DNA from 2 places in the Streptomyces sp. NPDC006476 genome. Region 1 is predicted to be linked to the other one. Evidence: riboswitches for the same ligand, from Rfam matches in the RefSeq annotation. Region 1 holds a riboswitch; the other holds the start of a gene.
The links. Region 1 has a riboswitch for cobalamin ahead of ABZZ74_RS02375 (cobalamin biosynthesis protein). Riboswitches for the same ligand answer to the same signal wherever they lie in the genome.
Positions count from the first base shown of each region.

Region 1 (4,188 bases):
GCCGTAGGTCGCGTACGGGGCGACTCGGACCGGGCCGCCCAGGGCCGCTGCCATGTAGTGGATCGTCGGGAGCTCGGGGACGAGGGTGGAGACCGCCGTCGCGTGGACGGCGTGGGTGTGGACGACCGCCCGCGCGCCGGTCGAACGGTATACGGCGAGATGCATCGGCAGCTCGCTGGTCGGGACCAGGGTGCCGAGGACCTGCCGGCCGTCGAGGTCGACGCCGGTGATGTCGTCCGGTGCGAGGCGGTCGTAGGGGACGCCCGAGGGCGTGACCAGCACGGTGTCCCCGACGCGCGCCGAGACGTTGCCCGAGGTGCCGACGACCAGGCCGTCGGCGACGGTGCGGCGGGCCGTCGCCACGAGCTCCTCCCAGGCCCGCGTCTCCTCGGGCAGCGCGCCCCGCTCTCCTCGTACGTTGTGCCCGTCCCGCTGCTGTTCGCCCATGCCGCGATCATCCCAGGCGCATATCGACCGGGAACCGAGTTCGCTCGGGACCACCCACCGCGACACTCTGACGCCCACCCCAGTTCATCTTCTGTTCACCCAGGTTTCCTACGGTCAACCGACCGATGACTTCGAACGATTGCCTGGGTAAATGGAAAACTTCTCGCTGATCCTCGCGATTGTGGTGATCACCGCACTCGCGTTCGATTTCACGAACGGTTTCCACGACACCGCCAACGCGATGGCCACCACCATCTCGACCGGCGCACTCAAGCCCAAGGTCGCGGTGGCCATGTCCGCCGCGCTCAACCTTGTTGGCGCCTTCCTCTCCGTGGAGGTCGCGAACACGATCTCCAAGGGTCTCGTCGATGAGAACGGCATCCGTCCCGAGGTCATCTTCGCCGCCCTGGTCGGCGCGATCCTCTGGAACCTGGTGACCTGGCTGGTGGGCCTGCCCTCCAGTTCCTCGCACGCCCTGATGGGCGGTCTGATCGGCGCCACCGTCGCCTCGGCCGGCTTCGGCGCGGTCCACGGCGACGTGCTCGTCACCAAGGTGCTGCTGCCGGCGCTCGCCGCCCCGGTCGTCGCCGGGCTCGCCGCGACGCTGGCGACCCGCTTCTCCTACGCACTCGACCGCAAGGCCGACGGCAAGGCGGCCGAGAAGGGCTACCGCGCCGGGCAGATCGCCTCGGCCGGCCTGGTCTCGCTGGCCCACGGCACCAACGACGCGCAGAAGACGATGGGCATCATCACCCTCGCCCTGGTCGCCGGCGGCGCCGTCGCCCCCGAATCCGACCCGCCCACCTGGGTCATCCTCTCCGCGGGTCTGGCCATCGCCCTCGGCACGTACATCGGCGGCTGGCGCATCATCCGCACGATGGGCAAGGGCCTGACCGAGCTTCAGCCGCGTCAGGGCTTCGCCGCCCAGACCAGCGCGGCGACGGCCATCCTGGCCTCCTCCCACCTCGGTTTCTCCCTCTCCACCACGCACGTCGTCTCCGGTTCGGTGATGGGCGCGGGCCTCGGCCGCAAGGGCGGGGTGGTGCGCTGGTCCACCGCGACCCGGATGCTGGTCGCCTGGGTCCTGACGCTGCCGGCCGCCGCCCTGGTCGGCGCGGGCGCGGAGTCCGTGACGGACCTCGGGGACTGGGGCACCGCCGTCGTCGCCGTCTTCCTCGTCGCCGCGAGCGCCGCGATCTGGAAGGTCTCGCGCCGCGAGGTCGTCGACGCGTCGAACGTCAACGAGACCGAGGAGCCGGCCGGCGTCGTCACCACGGCGATCGCCGCCGTCACCCCTCCTCCCCCGGGCGCGGTGACGGAGGGTCTGACGGCCACGATCGCCGCGCCGGTCACCACCACGGAACCGGCGGCCCCGCCGGCCGCCGTCTGAGCCCCGGCCACCCGGTAACGAAGGAATCAGCAGCATGAAGATCGACTGGTCGGCCCTGGGCTCCGTCTTCGGTGTCAGCCTCGCGGTCACCGTGGGCCTCGTGGCCCTCTTCACCCTCGGCGTCATGGGCCTGTCGCACCGCGAGCGGGCCACCGCGCAGGGCGGCTCGGCAGCCCTCGCGACGGCCGGAGCGTACGTGGCCTTCGCGGGGTGCGCGGCGGCGGTGGCGTACGGAATCAATTTGATCATGGCCAAGGGCTGAGCCCTGACCTCCTGTTGGTGCCGGGACGGTGATCCGTCCCGGCACCTCGCGTTTCCGTGACCACGGCGACCCCTCGCATGTGGGCCTCAGCACACTCTCCCGTCGCAGGTCAACGGCAAGTTGACTGCCGTTCGGGTGCGTGGTGGACTGCCGGAGCCATGTACGGCGGCAAGGGAGGAAGCCGGTGCGAGTCCGGCGCGGTCCCGCCACTGTCACCGGGGTAGGTAGCCCCGGGAGCCAGGAACTCCCACCGCCGGTCTCGTCGAACCAGGGCGCGGACACCCTGAGTGAGGACATACAGCCATGCTCGCCTGCCGTTTGAGGTACTGGACCGGGATCCTTCCGAAGGGCCCCGGGTCGCTGCCCGGCCCCACGGCCGGCTGAGCCGATGCGTGCCGGTCGCGTCTTCGCGTACGGCGCCGCCGCCGGGCTCCTCGGCGACCAACTGCTCGGCGATCCGCGCCGGGGGCACCCGGTCGCCGCTTTCGGACGGGCCGCGGGTGCCGTGGAACGGGTGCTGTGGCGGGACCACCGCGGGTGGGGCACGCTGCACACCGCCGTGTGCGTCGGAGGTGCCGTGGCGCTGGGCGCCGTGGCGGAGAAGGTCGTACGTCCGTCCCGTACCGCTTCCGTGGCGCTGACCGCCGCCGCCACCTGGGCGGTTGTCGGCGGCAGCTCGCTCGCGCGCGAGGCGCGGGTCATCGGGCGGGCCCTGGAGGCGGGTGACGTCGAGGGGGCCCGGGAGCGGTTGCCGCATCTGTGCGGGCGGGATCCGCAGGCGCTGGACGCGGACGGGATCGCCCGGGCCGTGGTGGAGTCGGTCGCCGAGAACACCTCGGACGCCGTGGTCGGGGCGTTGGTGTGGGGGGCCGTCGGCGGGGTGCCGGGGCTGCTCGGGTTCCGGGCCGTCAACACGCTGGACGCCATGGTCGGTCACAGGTCGGCGCGGTACCGGCGCTACGGGTGGGCCTCCGCGCGGCTGGACGACGTGGCCGGCTGGCCGGGGGCCCGGCTGACCGCGGCACTGGCGACGGTCGCGGGCGGCGACCCGCGCGGAGCGGCACGGGCCTGGCGTGCGGACGCGGGGAAGCATCCGAGCCCCAACGCCGGTCCTGTGGAGGCCTCGTTCGCGGGAGCGCTCGGCGTGCGCCTGGGCGGAACCCTCTCCTACGGCGGGCGGGTCGAGCACCGGCCCGTGCTCAACGCACCGGGCCGCGCCGTCGCCGTACCTGACATCGAGCGGGCCGTACGGCTCTCCCGGCGCGTCGGTCTGCTCGCGCTCGGCGTCAGTGCCGCCGCGCGCCTGTTGGTGAAGGGACGTACGTCATGAGCGGGGGTCTCCTCGTCGCCGGCACCACCTCCGACGCCGGCAAGAGTGTCGTCACCGCCGGGATCTGCCGGTGGCTGGTGCGCCAAGGGGTCAAGGTGGCTCCCTTCAAGGCGCAGAACATGTCGCTCAACTCCTTCGTGACCCGCGAGGGCGCCGAGATCGGGCGGGCGCAGGCCATGCAGGCACAGGCGTGCCGGATCGAGCCGACGGCGCAGATGAACCCCGTGCTGCTGAAGCCGGGGGGCGAACAGAGCAGCCAGGTCGTGCTCATGGGCAGGCCCGTGGGCGAGCTGAGCGCGCGGGGGTACCACGGTGGGCGGCAGCAGAAGCTCCTCGGGACCGTGCTGGAGTGTCTCGCCGAGTTGCGGGGCACGTATGACGCGGTGATCTGTGAGGGGGCGGGCAGTCCCGCGGAGATCAATCTGCGCCGGACCGACATCGTGAACATGGGGATCGCCCGCAACGCCGGGCTTCCCGTCCTCGTGGTCGGTGACATCGACCGCGGGGGCGTGTTCGCCTCGTTCTTCGGGACGGTGGCGCTGCTGTCGGAGGAGGACCAGCGGCTCGTCGCCGGGTTCCTGGTGAACAAGTTCCGGGGTGACGTGTCGCTGCTCGAACCGGGCCTCGACATGCTGCACGGGCTCACCGGGCGGCGCACCTACGGTGTTCTGCCCTTCCGGCACGGACTGGGCATCGACGAGGAGGACGGGCTGCGGGTCTCCCTGCGCGGGACCGTACGGGAGTCGAACGTCGCCCCTC
Region 1 is NZ_JBEXPK010000002.1:60,053-64,240, forward strand. Features, by position in the region: gene ABZZ74_RS02360 (class II aldolase/adducin family protein) at 1-447, opposite strand, end outside; gene ABZZ74_RS02365 (inorganic phosphate transporter) at 599-1,837, shown strand; gene ABZZ74_RS02370 (hypothetical protein) at 1,872-2,099, shown strand; cobalamin riboswitch at 2,225-2,367, shown strand; gene ABZZ74_RS02375 (cobalamin biosynthesis protein) at 2,488-3,429, shown strand; gene ABZZ74_RS02380 (cobyric acid synthase) at 3,426-4,188, shown strand, end outside.

Region 2 (4,188 bases), on a different contig from region 1:
GAGGGGACGGAGCCGCCGTATGTCCGAAGTACCCGAAGTGAGACCACCGGTGGTGACCCCGGTCCGCGTGATCATCGCCATCTGCCTGCTCGCACCCTTCGTGGCGATGCTGTGGGTCGGGTCCTACGCCAAGACCGACCCGGAGTTCATCGGCATCCCGTTCTTCTACTGGTACCAGATGCTGTGGGTGCTGGTCTCCACGGCGCTGACCATGACCGCGTACAAGCTGTGGCAGCGTGACCAGCGCGCCCGCAAGGGGGGTGCGGGCAAGTGAAGGACGGTGTGAACGGCGTCGCGCTCGGCGTCTTCATCTTCTTCTTCCTGGCCGTCACGGCCATGGGCTTCCTCGCCGCTCGCTGGCGCAAGGCCGAGAACGAGCACAGCCTCGACGAATGGGGCCTGGGCGGACGGTCGTTCGGCACCTGGGTCACCTGGTTCCTGCTCGGCGGCGACCTGTACACGGCGTACACCTTCGTCGCCGTACCGGCGGCGATCTACGCGGCGGGCGCGGCCGGCTTCTTCGCCGTGCCGTACACGATCCTGGTCTACCCGCTGATCTTCACGTTCCTGCCGCGCCTGTGGTCGGTCTCGCACAAGCACGGGTACGTGACGACCTCCGACTTCGTGCGCGGACGCTTCGGCTCCAAGGGCCTGTCGCTGGCGGTGGCGCTGACCGGCATCCTCGCGACGATGCCGTACATCGCGCTCCAACTCGTCGGCATCCAGGCCGTGCTGGACGTCATGGGCGTGGGCGGCGGTGAGAACACCAACTGGTTCGTGAAGGACCTCCCGCTCCTGATCGCCTTCGGTGTGCTCGCGGCCTACACCTACTCCTCCGGCCTTCGGGCCCCCGCCCTGATCGCGTTCGTGAAGGACACGCTGATCTACATCGTCATCGCGGTGGCGATCATCTACATCCCGATCAAGCTGGGCGGCTTCGACGACATCTTCGCCAAGGCGGGCCACGCGTTCGCGCAGACCAACCCGGCGACGGGCAAGCCGCGCGGCGCCCTGGCACCGGCCGAGCCCGCCCAATGGACGTACGCCACCCTGGCGTTGGGCTCGGCGCTCGCACTGTTCATGTACCCGCACTCGATCACCGCGACGCTCTCCTCCAAGAGCCGCGAGGTGATCCGCCGCAACACCACGATCCTGCCGCTGTACTCGCTGATGCTCGGCCTGCTCGCGCTGCTGGGCTTCATGGCCATCGCGGCCGGGGTCAAGGTCACCAACGGCCAGCTGGCGATCCCGCAGCTCTTCGAGAACATGTTCCCGAGCTGGTTCGCCGGGGTGGCCTTCGCGGCGATCGGCATAGGCGCGCTGGTCCCGGCGGCCATCATGTCCATCGCGGCCGCGAACCTCTTCACCCGCAACATCTACAAGGACTTCATCAAGCCGGACGCCACGCCGAAGCAGGAGGCCCAGGTCTCCAAGATCGTGTCGCTGGTGGTGAAGGTCGGCGCACTGGTCTTCGTCCTCACCATGGACAAGACGGTCGCCATCAACTTCCAGCTGCTGGGCGGCATCTGGATCCTGCAGACCTTCCCGTCCCTGGTCGGCGGCCTCTTCACCCGCTGGTTCCACCGCTGGGCCCTGCTCGCCGGCTGGGCGGTCGGCATGATCTACGGAACGGTCGCGGCGTACGGCGTGGCCTCCCCCACCCAGAAGCACTTCGGCGGCTCGTCGAAGGAGATCCCGGGCATCGGGGAGATCGGCTACATCGGCCTCACCGCCTTCGTCCTGAACGTGGCGGTGACGGTGGTCCTCACCTTCGTCCTAAAGGCCCTGAAGGCCCCCGAGGGCATCGATCAGACCAGCCCGGAGGACTACACGGCGGACGCGGGCGACCCCGGGGTGGAGGTGGAACTCCCGCCTGCGACTGCAGGAAGCGCCCACTGAAGCGCCCCTATAGGGGCGCGGGGCTGTATCGATATGCGGCTCCGCCGCGTGAGCGCGATCAACCACGGACACTCGCAGCGGGCCACCGAAGGAACCCCCCTCGGCGGCCCGCTCTTCCGTTCCCCGAAGCAACCCCGACACAACATATGGGGGTGCTACCCAAACCCGGCACTAGATGTATGCTCATCTCGCTGTCGCCGCAGGGGAATCCGGTGCGAATCCGGAACTGTCCCGCAACGGTGAACCCGCGCACACCCGTGCGCGGAGTCAGTCCGAGGACCTGCCGACAGCGCACCCGGCCACACCGGCCCGGGTGCCCTGACGTCCGGGCCTCGCGGAATGGGCCGGTGGATGCGAAGCGCGCCGCGCTCGTGTGCTGCCCCCTGCCCGCAAGGCCCCGTGCCGAGCGAGGGAGAGCCCCACGTGACCATCGCGCCGCCGGCCGATCCGGCCTCAGCGACCGACCCGGCTTCAGCGACCGAGCCGGAAGCCGACGGACACGGTGCCGCACTGCTGCGCACCCTGACCGAGCTGACCGCTGACCTGCCCGACGCCGACCCCGGCCGGGTCGCCGCCGCCGCACTGCGCGGCCGGTCCGCGCGGGCGGACGGGGCGGAACTGCGCGAGCTGGCGACGGAGGCGGCGGCCGGCCTCATCTCCGAGGACCCGGCGTACAGCAGGCTGGCCGCCCGGCTCCTCACCCTGAGCGTCGCCGCCGAGGCCGCCTCGCAGGGCGTCACGTCCTTCACCGAGTCCGTCGCCGTCGGCCATCGCGAAGGGCTCATCGCCGACCGCACCGCGGAGTTCGTACGGCTGCACGCCGACCGCCTCGACGCGCTGATCGACCCCGCGGCCGACGACCGCTTCGGCTACTTCGGCCTGCGCACCCTCTACAGCCGTTACCTCCTGCACCACCCGATCACCCGCAAGGTCATCGAGACGCCGCAGCACTTCATGCTCCGCGTGGCGAGCGGTCTCGCGGACGACACCGCGCTCGGTTCGGAGACAGGCGCCCGTGCCGTGGACGAAGTGGCCTCCCTCTACGGCCTGATGAGCCGCCTCGACTACCTGCCCTCCTCCCCCACCCTCTTCAACTCCGGCACGCGGCACCCCCAGATGTCGTCCTGCTACCTCCTCGACTCCCCGAAGGACGAACTGGACTCCATCTACGACCGCTACCACCAGGTCGCCCGTCTCTCCAAGCACGCCGGCGGCATCGGCATCGCCTACTCCCGCGTCCGCGCCCGTGGTTCGCTGATCCGCGGCACCAACGGCCACTCCAACGGCATCGTCCCGTTCCTGAAGACGCTGGACGCGAGCGTCGCCGCCGTGAACCAGGGCGGCCGGCGCAAGGGCGCCGCGGCCGTCTACCTGGAGACCTGGCACTCCGACATCGAGGAGTTCCTGGAGCTGCGCGACAACACCGGTGAGGACGCCCGCCGTACGCACAACCTGAACCTCGCGCACTGGATCCCGGACGAGTTCATGCGCCGGGTCGACGCCGACGAGCGGTGGTCGCTGTTCTCCCCGGCGGACGTGCCCGAACTCGTGGACCTGTGGGGCGAGGAGTTCGACGCGGCGTACCGGCAGGCGGAGGCGGCGGGGCTCGCCCGCAAGACGCTCCCGGCCCGGGAACTGTACGGCCGGATGATGCGCACCCTCGCGCAGACCGGCAACGGCTGGATGACCTTCAAGGACGCCGCCAACCGCACCGCGAACCAGACGGCGACCCCCGGTCATGTCGTCCACTCCTCCAATCTCTGCACGGAGATCCTGGAGGTCACCGACGACGGTGAGACGGCGGTGTGCAACCTCGGCTCGGTCAACCTGGGCGCCTTCGTGGCCGGCCGCGGCATCGACTGGGAGCGGCTGGACGAGACCGTCCGCACGGCCGTCACCTTCCTCGACCGTGTCGTCGACATCAACTTCTACCCGACCGAGCAGGCGGGCCGCTCCAACGCCAAGTGGCGCCCGGTGGGTCTGGGTGCGATGGGCCTGCAGGACGTCTTCTTCAAGCTGCGACTGCCCTTCGACTCGCCCGAGGCCAAGGCCCTGTCCACGCGTATCGCCGAGCGCGTCATGCTCGCCGCGTACGAGGCCTCCGCGGACCTCGCCGAGCGGAGCGGCCCGCTGCCCGCCTGGGAGAAGACCCGGACCGCCCGGGGTGTGCTGCACCCCGACCACTACGACGTCGACCTCGCCTGGCCGGAGCGCTGGGCCGCGCTGCGCGCGCGGATCGCGGCGACCGGCCTGCGCAACAGCCTCCTCCTCGCCATCGCGCCGACCGCG
Region 2 is NZ_JBEXPK010000067.1:28,245-32,432, forward strand. Features, by position in the region: gene ABZZ74_RS42465 (DUF3311 domain-containing protein) at 20-274, shown strand; gene mctP (monocarboxylate uptake permease MctP) at 271-1,899, shown strand; cobalamin riboswitch at 2,072-2,202, shown strand; gene ABZZ74_RS42475 (ribonucleoside-diphosphate reductase subunit alpha) at 2,323-4,188, shown strand, end outside.
Region 2: another riboswitch for cobalamin. It lies ahead of ABZZ74_RS42475 (ribonucleoside-diphosphate reductase subunit alpha); the one in region 1 lies ahead of ABZZ74_RS02375 (cobalamin biosynthesis protein).